DNA from 3 places in the Pantoea phyllosphaerae genome. Region 2 is predicted to be linked to each of the others. Evidence: riboswitches for the same ligand, from Rfam matches in the RefSeq annotation. Region 2 holds a riboswitch; each other region holds the start of a gene.

The links. A riboswitch is a leader RNA that binds a small molecule or an ion and turns the genes downstream of it on or off. The one in region 2 is predicted to bind thiamine pyrophosphate.
Region 1: it holds a riboswitch for thiamine pyrophosphate, as region 2 does, so the genes downstream of both, thiC (phosphomethylpyrimidine synthase ThiC) here and thiB (thiamine ABC transporter substrate binding subunit) in region 2, are expected to answer to the same signal.
Region 3: it holds a riboswitch for thiamine pyrophosphate, as region 2 does, so the genes downstream of both, thiM (hydroxyethylthiazole kinase) here and thiB (thiamine ABC transporter substrate binding subunit) in region 2, are expected to answer to the same signal.

Annotation. Positions count from the first base shown of each region.
Region 1 covers NZ_JBPFDE010000025.1:15,406-19,622, forward strand. The annotation lists gene thiC (phosphomethylpyrimidine synthase ThiC) at 1-1,803, opposite strand, end outside; TPP riboswitch at 1,890-1,990, opposite strand; gene rsd (sigma D regulator) at 2,240-2,749, opposite strand; gene nudC (NAD(+) diphosphatase) at 2,902-3,672, shown strand; gene hemE (uroporphyrinogen decarboxylase) at 3,714-4,217, shown strand, end outside.
Region 2 covers NZ_JBPFDE010000014.1:55,899-60,115, reverse strand. The annotation lists gene thiQ (thiamine ABC transporter ATP-binding protein ThiQ) at 1-501, opposite strand, end outside; gene thiP (thiamine/thiamine pyrophosphate ABC transporter permease ThiP) at 485-2,095, opposite strand; gene thiB (thiamine ABC transporter substrate binding subunit) at 2,071-3,057, opposite strand; TPP riboswitch at 3,102-3,194, opposite strand; gene sgrR (HTH-type transcriptional regulator SgrR) at 3,230-4,217, opposite strand, start outside.
Region 3 covers NZ_JBPFDE010000001.1:194,787-199,003, forward strand. The annotation lists gene ACR6A7_RS00865 (PAAR domain-containing protein) at 1-877, opposite strand, end outside; TPP riboswitch at 996-1,092, shown strand; gene thiM (hydroxyethylthiazole kinase) at 1,127-1,921, shown strand; gene thiD (bifunctional hydroxymethylpyrimidine kinase/phosphomethylpyrimidine kinase) at 1,918-2,718, shown strand; gene ACR6A7_RS00880 (GntR family transcriptional regulator) at 2,779-3,465, opposite strand; gene ACR6A7_RS00885 (mannitol dehydrogenase family protein) at 3,566-4,217, opposite strand, start outside.

The DNA.
Region 1 (4,217 bases), on a different contig from region 2:
ATAGTCGCGCACTTCCTGACTGATTTTCATCGAGCAGAATTTGGGGCCGCACATTGAGCAGAAGTGAGCCACTTTACCCGACTCCTGCGGCAGGGTTTCGTCGTGATAGGCGCGCGCGGTGTGGGGATCGAGTGCCAGATTAAACTGATCCTCCCAGCGAAATTCAAAGCGCGCTTTGGACATGGCGTTATCGCGGATCTGCGCGCCGGGATGCCCCTTCGCCAGATCCGCCGCGTGGGCGGCGATCTTATAGGTAATCAAACCCTGCTTAACGTCCTCTTTATTCGGCAGGCCGAGATGCTCTTTGGGCGTAACGTAGCAGAGCATGGCGCAGCCAAACCAGCCAATCATCGCGGCGCCGATGCCGGAGGTGAAGTGATCGTAGCCGGGCGCGATATCGGTGGTCAGCGGGCCGAGCGTATAGAACGGCGCTTCGTGACAGTGCTCCAGCTGCTCGGTCATATTGCGACGGATCATCTGCATAGGAATATGACCGGGACCTTCAATCATCACCTGCACGTCATACTCCCAGGCGATTTTTGTCAGCTCGCCCAGCGTGCGCAGCTCGGCGAACTGCGCCTCGTCGTTGGCGTCCTGAATCGAGCCGGGACGCAGGCCGTCGCCAAGCGACAGCGAAACGTCGTAGGCGGCGCAGATTTCGCAAATTTCGCGGAAGTGCGTATAGAGAAAACTTTCGCGATGATGCGACAGACACCACTTCGCCATAATCGACCCGCCGCGCGAAACGATGCCGGTCAGGCGCTTCGCCGTCATCGGCACATAGCGCAGCAGCACGCCAGCGTGGATAGTGAAGTAATCGACGCCTTGCTCCGCCTGCTCCAGCAGCGTGTCGCGGAACACCTCCCAGTCGAGGTTCTCCGCCACGCCGTTGACCTTTTCCAGCGCCTGATAAATCGGTACGGTACCGATGGGCACCGGGCTGTTACGCAGGATCCACTCGCGCGTTTCATGAATATAGCGGCCGGTGGAGAGATCCATCACGGTATCGGCGCCCCAGCGTGTCGACCAGACCAGCTTCTCCACCTCTTCTTCAATAGAGGAGGTGACCGCCGAGTTGCCGATGTTGGCGTTGACCTTGACCAGAAAGTTGCGGCCGATAATCATCGGCTCTGACTCGGGATGGTTGATATTCGCGGGAATAATGGCGCGTCCGGCGGCCACTTCCTGACGTACAAACTCAGGGGTGATGTTTTCCGGCAGCTGCGCGCCGAAGCCGTGGCCGTCATGCTGCTGGCGCAGCACTTCGCTGCGAATACGTTCGCGCCCCATATTCTCACGCAGCGCGATAAACTCCATCTCCGGCGTGACGACGCCCTGACGGGCATAGTGGAGCTGGGTAACGCAGCGCCCCGCTTTGGCGCGCCGCGGCTGCGGCAGCCGCTCGAAACGCAGATGATCGAGCCCGTCGTCGGCCAGACGCTGCTGCGTATAGCGCGAGCTGGTGTGCGTCAGCGTCTCGCTGTCGTCGCGCGCGGCGATCCAGTCGGCGCGTAGCTTTGCCAGTCCATGCTGAACATCGATAACGGCATCGGGATCGCCATAGGGACCAGCGGTATCGTAGACCGGCACCGCCTCATTCTCTTCATAGCGCGGACGGTCTTTATCGCCGCCGAGCAGCGTCGGACTGAGCTGGATCTCGCGCATCGGCACGCGAATATCGGCACGGCTGCCCTGGATCCAGATACGTTTCGAGTTGGGAAAGGCGACGCCGCTCTGAAGCGCTTCAATAAAGGCCTGCGCCTGGGCGCGCTGTTCACGTCGGTTGGTTTTGGTCATAGACATAGCAATTTTCCTGTTGAGGGGGAACGTTGCTTGTCCGGAGTTCGGAAGGAGTAACAGAAACGGCAGGCAAAATCGCCAGCGTACTGATGATGTTTACTCTTGTTCCCTTCGCAGGTTCTAACCTGATCAGGTTCCGCGGATCCCGAATTAACGGTCTCAGCCCTTGCGGGCACTCCGACAAGATTTCATTTCACGTTTTAAGCGGCTTAGCTTGCCATTTCACGCCTGGGCAGTGCTCGTGACGGTCACATACTTCAGTATGCTCCCGTCCCTGCGCGCTATCCGGGCGTGAACTGGCGGCGCACTCTACGCTGAAAACGCAAAACGCCGTGCATATCGCACAAAAAACAAAACGGGTTTTTGACGGTAAAGTCGAAAACCCGTTCAGCATAGAAGGGCTTGCGCAGAATAACAAGCCATTTACAACTGCTTGATGTTAAGCCGGACGCGACAGCCTGCTGCTGTCATTGGCCGCTGTTATGCTCACCAGGCTATTATCCCAGGCAAGCTGGATCAGCTTATCTTCCAGCGTAAAGCGCGCTTCCAGCACTTCGCCGACTTCCGACAGCGCCAGCTGAAAATCAACGCAGTTATCGTCGTCAATGGACTGCTGCAAGTGGCCATCATAGAGCTGCATCAGGCGCTCGGTGTTGGCTTCCAGCGGCGGATAAACCTGCGCAGCGGCAATCATTGGACTGTCGCCTTCCATCTCATTGATGATGCGTTCGTAAATGCTGAAGTGACCGGCAGAAAGGTAGTCGACCAGACCGTGACAAAAATTGTCGAGCGCCTGCTCGTCTAACGTTGTGAGCGCCTCTTTGTTAGGCTTCAGCCCAACCAGGTGGTAATAAGAAACAAGTAGCTGGCGACGGGCGTCCAGCCACGAGTCTACCAGTTCGTTGCTGCCACCTACGCGCTCGGTCAGGACGTTTAACTGGTTAAGCATATCTGACTCCATGTAAAGAAAGTTCCCTTCCCGTCACGCTGCGGCTGGCCTGGTGCCGCCTGCAAGCTGGACGATTTAGGGTATAGTTGTTTGTCTACACACTTAACATCAGGACTTCAGCGTATCGGTAAGACGCTAAGGATGACGATTAGATGCAACATGAGATCTCAAGCGTAGACGCTGGATGGTGGATTGTCAGCCATGAACAGAAACTTTGGTTGCCGCAAGGCGATCTGCCTCACGGCGGCGCCGCTGCGTTCAAGCTTACAGGCAGCAAGGCGCAGGCGGTCGGCGAGTGGCAGGGCGAAACGGTATGGCTGGTGTGTGAGAGCCGCGATCGCGATATGTTCTCGGTGCGTCAGCTGATTGATGAAGAGCCCGGTCTGTTTCAGCTTGCCGGGCGCGCCGTGCAGCTGGCGGAGTTTTACCGCTCGCATCGCTTCTGCGGCTACTGCGGCCACGAAATGCATCTGAGCAAGCATGAAAACGCCTGTCTCTGCGGCCACTGCCGCGAGCGCTACTATCCGCAAATCGCGCCCTGCATTATTGTCGCCATTCGACGCGGCGCTGAAATATTGCTGGCCAATCATGCGCGTCATCGCAACAGCATCTATACCGTGCTGGCGGGCTTTGTCGAGGTGGGCGAGACGCTGGAGCAGGCGGTCGCGCGCGAGGTGATGGAAGAGAGCAACATCCGCGTCAAAAACCTGCGTTACGTTACCTCGCAGCCCTGGCCCTTCCCGCATTCGCTGATGATGGCTTTTATGGCGGAATATGATGGCGGCGATCTGCAAATCGATAACAAAGAGCTGCTGGACGCCGGCTGGTACCGCTACGACGCGCTGCCGCCGCTGCCGCCGCCGGGCACTGTGGCGCGCCGGCTAATCGAAGATACCGTCGCCATCTGCCGCAGCGAGGCGTAAGAAGTGTTACACTACGCGCCTGAAATTGAGAGAGTCCTGAAATGAGTGAACTGAAGAACGATCGTTATCTGCGCGCCCTGTTACGTCAACCGGTCGATATGACGCCGGTATGGATGATGCGACAAGCCGGGCGTTATTTGCCGGAGTACAAAGCGACGCGTGCCGTAGCCGGCGATTTTATGTCGCTGTGCAAAAACGCCGAACTGGCGTGTGAAGTCACCCTGCAGCCGCTGCGCCGCTATCCGCTCGACGCGGCGATCCTCTTCAGCGATATCCTGACGATCCCCGATGCGATGGGGCTGGGACTCTACTTCGAAACCGGCGAAGGCCCGCGTTTTTCTAACCCGGTTACCTGCCGCGCCGATGTCGACAAACTGCCGGTGCCCGATCCTGAGCAGGAACTCGGCTATGTGATGAATGCGGTGCGCACCATCCGCAAAAACCTCAACGGCGAAGTGCCGCTGATCGGTTTCTCCGGCAGCCCCTGGACGCTGGCGACCTATATGGTCGAAGGTGGCAGCAGCAAGGCTTTTACCAAAATCAAA
Region 2 (4,217 bases):
CTCGTTACGCAGCGCCGGATCGAGCGCCGAGAAGGGCTCGTCCAGCAGCAGCACTGGCCGGTCGCGCAGCAGACAGCGCGCCAGCGCCGCACGCTGGCGCTGGCCGCCGGAGAGCTGGCCCGGCAGGCGCGTCAGCAGGTCGCTTAACCCCACCTGATCGGCAATCTCCTCCAGCTGCCGCCGCTGCGCGGCGTTTAGCTTCAGCCCCGGGTGCAGACCCAGCGCCATGTTCTGCTGCACGCTGAGGTGCGGAAACAGATTGTTCTCCTGAAACAGCATTGACACCGGACGCTGCGACGGCACGCTATGGGTGTGATCCGCGCCGTCGATGCAGAGCTTGCCCTGGCTCACCGGCAGAAAGCCGGCGATCAGGCTGAGCAGCGTACTTTTACCCGCGCCGCTGGGGCCGAGCACCGCCAGCCGCTCGCCGCGTTCGGCGCTGAAGCTGAAACGCATCGGCAGATGCTGGTAGAGGTAGGTCAGATTAGTCAGTGTCAGCATGGCGGCCAGGTAATTTTTCCATCAGGGTAAACAGCAGCAGGCAGATCGCTAACAGCAGCAGGGCAGTCACCGCGCCGTCCGCGCCGCGATAGGCGCCGGTCTGCTGATAGAGATAAAAGGGCAGAGTGCGGAAGTCGGCGCTGCCGAACAGCGCCACCACGCCGAAGTCGGCAACCGAGAGCACGCAGGCGAAGGCCAGCGCCTGCGCCAGCGGGCGCTTCAGCGCGCGCAGCTCAATGAGCCACAGTCGGTTCCAGCCTGCGATCCCCAGCGAGGCGCACAGGTGCGAATAGCGCTCGGCGCTGTCGCGCATCGGGTTTTCCAGCACCTTAAGCGCATAGGGGATGGCGAGCAGCGCGTTGGCGAAGATCACCAGCCCGTCGGGCGAGTCGGGCAGGCCGGTGGTGGCGTTGAAGAGTAAAAAGAAGCCGGTCGCCAGCACGATGCCCGGCATCGCCAGGATCAGCATGCCGCTGGTCTCCATCATCTGCGCAGGCAGCAGGCGCTGACGCAGGCGCAGCTCGCGGCTGCTCCACAGCAGCATCAGGGTAAGCGTGACGCAGAGCGCGCCCGCGCCGAGGGCGATACGCAGCGAGGTCAGCGTCGCCTGCCACAGCGCCGGCTGCGCCAGCGCGCCGCCCGAGACGCCGCGCAGCCCGTCAACGATAACCGCCAGCAGCGGCGGCAGCAGCAGCAGCAGCGCCAGCGCGATTAACAGGGTGTCGCCGAGGCGCGCGCGCCGCGAATCGTGCGGATCGCGCCAGCCGCGCAGCTGCGCGCTGCCTGCCGGGATCGCCTTGCTGAAGCGCTGGCTCAGCAGCACCAGCGTCAGGCAGAAGGCGAGCTGGATCAGCGCTAGCAGCGCGGCGCGACCGGGATCGTAGTCGTAGCTCAGCGCCTGGAAGATCGCCAGCTCGATGGTGGTGGCCTGCGGGCCGCCGCCCAGCGAGAGCACCGTCGCGAAACTGGCGAAGCAGAGCATAAAAATCAGCGCGCCGGTCGGCAGCAGCTGACGGCGCAGCCAGGGCCACTCCAGCAGGCGGAAAAGGTGCCAGCCGCGCAGCCCGAGCTGGGCGGCGAGCTGACGCTGTTCGCCTGGAATACTCTCCAGCGTCTGCAGCATCAGGCGCGTCGCCAGCGGCAGGTTGAAAAAGCAGTGCGCCAGCAGAATGCCCTGCAGCCCGTAGGGCGAGAAGCGGTAGTCGACGCCGAACAGCTGGCAGAGCTGCGCCAGCCAGCCGACGCGGCCATAGACCGTTAGCAGGCCGAAGACCGCTACCAGCACCGGCAGCACCAGCGTCATGGCGCAGAGGCGCAGCAGCAGCTGACGGCCGGGAAAACGGCGCCGGTAGAGGGCGCGCGCCAGCGGTATCGCGGGCAGCAGCGACAGCAGGGCGGAGAGCAGCGCCTGGGTGAAGGAGAAGCGCACCACGTGGCGCAGATAGCTGTCATGCAGCAGCCCACGCCAGTCGCCTGCCGGCGCACTGGCCCAGAGCGCGCCGAACGCCAGCAGCGCCACGCCGCACAGCAGTAGCGCGGCGGCGCTGCCCGGCACCATCCAGAGCGGGATTAGCGGCTGACGGCGCGTTGCCATGTGCTGATCCAGTTCGCGCGCTGCTGCGCCACTTCCTGCGGGCTATACTGCAGCGCGGTTTGCGGCACGCTCAGCGTCTGGAAACCTGCCGGCAGCTCGCTTTTAATCACCGGATACATCCAGTTGCCGGTCGGGATGGCGTTCTGGAAGGCGGGCGTCAGCATAAACTGCATAAACTGCTGCGCCAGCTTCGGCTGCTTGCTGCTGGCGAGCTGCGCCGCGACCTCTACCTGCAGATAGTGGCCCTCGGCAAAGGGCGCGGCGGCGTAGTTCTCTTTCTTCTCTTCGATCAGGTGATAGGCGGGCGAGGTGGTATAGCTCAGCACCAGATCGCCTTCGCCCTTCAGGAACAGGCCGTAGGCTTCGCTCCAGCCCTTGGTCACGGTAACGGTTTTCTGCGCCAGCTTCTGCCAGGCCTGCGGCGCCTTGTCGCCGTAGACTTTCTGCATCCAGAGCAGCAGGCCCAGACCCGGCGTGCTGGTGCGCGGATCTTCATAGATCACGCGCCATTTTTCCGGGCTTTCAACCAGCGCTTTCAGGCTGGTCGGCGGGTTTTTAAGACGGGTTTTGTCGTAGACGAAGGCGAAGTAGCCGTAGTCGAAGGGCACGAAGGTCTGATCCTGCCAGCCGCCCGGCAGCGTCAGGCTATGGAGATCGACTTCGCTTTTGGCGAACAGGCCGGTCTGCTGCGCCGCCTGCAGCAGATTGTTGTCGAGACCGAGCACCACGTCCGCCTTGCTGTTCTTGCCTTCCATGCGCACGCGGTTCAGCAGCGAGACGCCATCTTCCAGCGCCACGTAGCGCAGCTCGCAGTTGCACTCTGCTTCAAAGGCTTTTTTCACCGCCGGGCCGGGGCCCCATTCGGCGGAGAAGGAGTCGTAGGTGTAGACGGTCAGGGCAGGTTTTGCCGCCAGCGCCGGCACGGACAGCAACATCAGCAGAGGGAGAATCTGTTTAACCACTTTGCGCTCCTGGGGAGAGTTGTTATGAGTCGCAAAGGATCTGAGCGTAGCAGCCTCTCAAATCCCTACGTCGGTATTAACCGAATCAGGTTCGACGGGTTTTTCTCAGCCTTTTGCAGGCACCCCGTTGAGAACGGCTCATTCTAGACATTTCGCCGCCAGGGGGAAAGCGTCACAGCGTCGGCGGCGCGAACCAGGCGGATTTAAAGTCGAACCAGCCGAGCGTATTGAGCCGCACGCCGCGCATGCTGCGCTGGCCTTCCAGCAGCAGCCAGTGGTGAAACAGCGGATGCAAACTGTCCGCGTCGAGCAGCCGCTTGCTCCATTCGGCGAGCGGCAGCGCGCGGCGGCGCCAGCGCGCGGCGTCCGCTTCCCAGTCGAGCGGCAGACAGTGGTGCAGCAGCGGGATCTCGTAGAGCTGGGCAAACAGCGCATACTCCAGCGGCAGGGTGAAGTTGACGCTGCCGAGCCAGACATCGCTTTCTGCTTCGCCCTGATGCCAGGTGTCATAGTCGACCGCGCGGGTAATCAGCCGCACGTTGTGCTGCGCCAGCAGCGGGCGCAGCGCATTGGCGATGCCCTCATGCTCGACGTGCTGGCTGTACCAGGTCAGCGTCAGGCTCTCCAGGCCGGGCGGCCTGGTCGCTGGCGTCAGGTCGCGGCGATGATGCCAGCGCGGCAGCAGGCCGTAAGCGGGATACCAGTAGCGCTGATAGCCCGCCTCGGCGCAGTTGAGCAGCGCGATGGGGTTCAGCAAATGGCAGAGCCAGCGCCGGACGTCGGCATCGCGTCCCAGGGCGGAGCGCTGATCGAACAGGAGAAAATAGCAGCCCTCTTCAAGGCGGCTCTCTTCCGACTTTTCATCCTCGGCGGCGCCCTGGAGGCGCACGCCGGAGTAGACCAGCTCGTCGCTGATCTCCGGCAGCACCCAGATCGAGACGTCGTCAATCAGCGCGCGAAAGCCGAAATAGTCGTCAAACGCCTCGATCTTCAGCTGACTCTGCTGATTGCGCACCACGCGATAGGGGCCGGTGCCGACGGGATGCCGCGCGAAGTCGCGCATTTGCGGCCATTCGCGCGGCAGGATCATGGCGCTGACGCTGCCGAGCAGCCACGGCAGCCAGTCGTCCGGTTCGCTGAGATGGAGATCGAGCGTCCAG
Region 3 (4,217 bases), on a different contig from region 2:
CATTGAATAGTTGAGCACGTTTTACATGGAACTGTTCGCCAATTAAAGCCCCTCTGGTCATGTAAGTATTTTTGTATGTTTCTTGAATTTCTTTCAGGATCTTCTCTATATTTTCGAAATACTTCCCGACAGGTTCGGCAGCAAGGCCAATTCCTTTATCGGCGATGTTGCTAAAGTTAGCTATTGTTGCATAGTGGTTATGTAAGAAATTGGCTTCTTTATGTGTAAGCGGTTCTAATGCTGTATCAATACGTTGTTTTGCAGCCTGCATATGTGCGATTTGATCACTGTCCTGTTTTTCAGGATCAACAACCAGCAGAATAGAACCTGCTTTGTATTCCTTACCTGCCCCGTTAAGAGAGCGATAAAGCTCGCGTGTTCCTGCTGGCGGTTCACTTTCGAACAGATATCTTTCATAGGCTCCAGTATCAGCACCGTAAGGAAGTACACAGAAGCCAGGATCTACTGGTTCGCGTTTTGCTTCTACCTTCTTTTTAGCGGCTTGTGCATGTTGTTCAGGCTCTGCAATTTTTGCAGGTTCAGGAGCAGCTAAAGGGGCAGCAGTAACTACAGGGACAGCCTTAACTGCTTTCTTTTCCTCGACCCAATAGGAAGCATTTGGGAATGACGAAATGAAACTTGCGTTACAGGGGCATGTACTGCGGCTATGCAAAGTACCTGCTGCGGCAACTCCATGAATCGAGTAAGTGGGTATACCACCTGCGATATGGTATACCTTGCCATCTTTACCACAAGAGACAGAATCGCCATTTCTCGCGGTCGCAATCCCTCCAAAGCTGTGATTTGGGGAACCTGAAAGAATACTACCGCCGCACGTTGTTTTGTCGCCAATCCTCAGAAAATGACCAGTAGCCATAGAATCATCCTTAATGAAGGTACAAGGTGAGGTACAGCGTAAAATGTAATATTCATAAGTTCAATCTTGTATCAGCACGAGACCTGGCGTAACCTACTAATTGATAAAGAAATGTAATCAACACGACTCGGGGTGCCCTTCTTTGTGAAGGCTGAGAAAGACCCGTATTACCTGATCTGGATAATGCCAGCGTAGGGAAGTCAGATGCCTGACCGCATTCGCCTTCTTGTTCGCCGGTTGGGAGTTATGATGATCCGCCAACCTCAACGCTTTTCCGACGCGCACTTCGCGCCCGTTCTCGCCCGTTTCGTTCAGCGCCAGCCGCTGGTGCACTGCATGACCAACGACGTGGTGCAGAATATGACCGCTAACGTCCTGCTGGCGCTCAACGCTTCGCCCGCCATGGTGATCGATCCCGATGAGGCCGCGCAGTTTGCCGCCATGGCCGACGCCTTACTGATCAATGTCGGCACGCTGACGCGCGATCGCCGCGACGCCATGCTGGCAGCGGTACAGGCCGCCAACGCAGCGCAGACGCCCTGGGTACTCGATCCAGTGGCGGTCGGCGCGCTGCGGTTGCGCACTGAGTTCTGCCAGCAGCTTCTGACGCTGCGGCCTGCCGCCATACGCGGCAACGCCTCTGAAATCCTCGCGCTGGCGCAGCAGGGCGCAGGCGGACGCGGCGTGGATACGCAGCACCAGTCGGAGGCGGCGCTTGAGGCGGCGCGCGCGCTGGCGCGGCAACATCAGACGCTGGTGGCGATCAGTGGCGAGGTCGATTACATCACTGACGGCACCGAGACGCTAAGCGTGCCTGGCGGCAGCGCGCTGATGACGCGCGTGGTCGGCACCGGCTGCGCGCTCTCCGCCGTGGTGGCGGCCTTTTGCAGCCTGCCCGGCGACCGACTGAACAACGTCGCCAGCGCCTGCCGCGTCATGGCGCTGGCGGGGGAGCGCGCCGCCGCGCAGATCGCCGCGCCCGGCAGCTGCGCCACGCTGTTTATCGACGCCCTGTGGCAGCTGGCACAGGAGGCGCGCGCATGAAGCGTATTAACGCTCTGACCATTGCCGGCACCGATCCCAGCGGCGGCGCCGGCATCCAGGCCGATCTCAAGGCTTTTTCGGCGCTCGGCGCCTACGGTACCAGCGTCATTACCGCGCTGGTGGCGCAAAACACCCGCGGCGTGCAGTCGGTCTATCGCATAGAACCTGAGTTTGTTGGCGCACAGCTAGATTCAGTTTTAAGCGACGTGCGCATCGACACGGCGAAAATCGGCATGCTTTCGGAAACCGCGATTGTGCAGATCGTGGCGGAAAAGCTGAAGCGAGCCGCTATCCCTTATGTGGTGCTGGATACGGTGATGGTGGCGAAAAGCGGCGATCCCTTGCTCTCGCCCGATGCCATCGCCAGCGTGCGCGAACTGCTGCTGCCGCAGGTATCGCTGATTACGCCCAATCTGCCGGAGGCGGCGGCGCTGCTGGAGTGCGCGCCAGCACACAGCGAAGAGGCGATGCTGGAGCAGGGGGAAGCGCTGCTGGCGCTTGGCTGTCAGGCGGTGCTGATGAAGGGTGGCCATCTCAGCGACAGCGAGAGCCCGGACTGGCTCATCACTCGTGACGGCGCGGAGCGCTTTACCGCGCCGCGTGTCAATACGCGCCATACTCACGGCACGGGTTGTTCACTCTCCGCCGCGCTGGCGGCGCTGCGTCCGCGCCATAGCAGCTGGGCAAACACGCTGCGCGAGGCAAAGGCCTGGCTGCAGCAGGCGCTGATGCAGGCCGATACGCTGGAAGTGGGCGAGGGAATTGGGCCGGTGCACCATTTTCATCGCTGGTGGTAAAGGTCACAGACAGAAAAGGCCAGCAGCGTGCTGGCCTTTTTATCAATGTGCGGGGCGGGGTTACAGCGACTCAAACCACTCGCTGTTGCGCTCGGCGATCGGCGTAATTGAGAAAATCATCTCCTGCAGATGGCGCCGCATCGCCGCTTCGGCCGCGTCGGCATCGTGGTTTTTCAGCGCGGACAGGATCTCTTCGTGCTGCTCAATCAGGCTGTCCGGCGGCGAGACCTCGCTCAGCGTCAGAAAGCGTACGCGGTCCATCGCCGCTTTGATATTCTCTACCGTCTCCCACGCCAGCAGGCAGTTGATGCTCTCGGCAATCAGGCGGTGAAACTCATCGTCGAGGCTGAGAAACGCCTGGCTGTCATGGCGAGCGGCGGCCATCTTCTGCAGCTGGAGGTTATGCTCCAGCGCCAACAGCGCCACCGGCTCAATCTCCAGCGCCGCGCGCCGTACCACCGACACCTCTACCGCTTCGCGAATAAACCGGCCGTCCGCGACGCGGCGTGCGGAAATTTTACGCACGAAGGTGCCGCGCTGCGGCAACACCTGCACCAGACCCGCTTCTGCCAGCTTGATAAAGGCTTCGCGCACCGGCTGACGCGACACGTTAAACCGGGCCGACACTTCTTTTTCTGACAGCAGTGAACCCGGCTGAATAACGCAGGTCACGATATCCTTACGCAGATAACGATAAATCTGCTGGTTGACCGGTTCGCTGGTGGTGATGGTATAGGCGATAGACATGCGGCATATCCGTATTACGGCTGGCGGCAGCCAGCCCATTGGGAAAGTGTCAGTCTAATCAGCGCGCTGCGACTGCGCCAGCGCTTTTGACACTGAACAATTACGGCGACCCCACCGCCTGCGCCACCGTAGCGCGCGCGCCATGCTCGCGCAGCTGCAGCCAGAAGCGCGTTAGCGTCGCGACCACCTCCGCATTCTGCGCCAGATCCTCGCCAAACACCGCTTTCATCCCCAGCAGCGCCTTCACGCGCGCTTCGCCTTCGTCGCTGGCGGCCACGCGCTCCGCCAGTTCCGCCTTCAGCGGATCGCGGATCTCGATCGGCGCGCCTTGCTCGTCCACGCCGCCGACGTAGCGCATCCAGCCCGCAACGCCCAGCAGCAGCAGGTCGCAGTTGCTGCCGTTGCGCAGATGCCAGCGCACGCTGTCGAGCAGGCGCTGCGGCAGCTTCTGCGTGCCGTCGGTCGCTATCTGATAGGTGCGATGTTTGATGGCGCGGTTTTCATAGCGCGCGATCAGCGAGTCGGCATAGGCGGTGAGATCCACGCCCTGGGTGCGCAGCGTCGGCGCCTGCTGCTCCAGCATCAGCCTGCGCGCGGCGGTGCGCAGGTTTGCGTCCGCCATGCAGTCGCTGATGTGCTCATAGCCGGAGAGGAAGCCGAGATAGGCCAGAAACGAATGGCTGCCGTTAAGCATACGCAGCTTCATCTCCTCAAACGGCAGCACGTCCTTAACCAGCTCTGCGCCTGCCTGC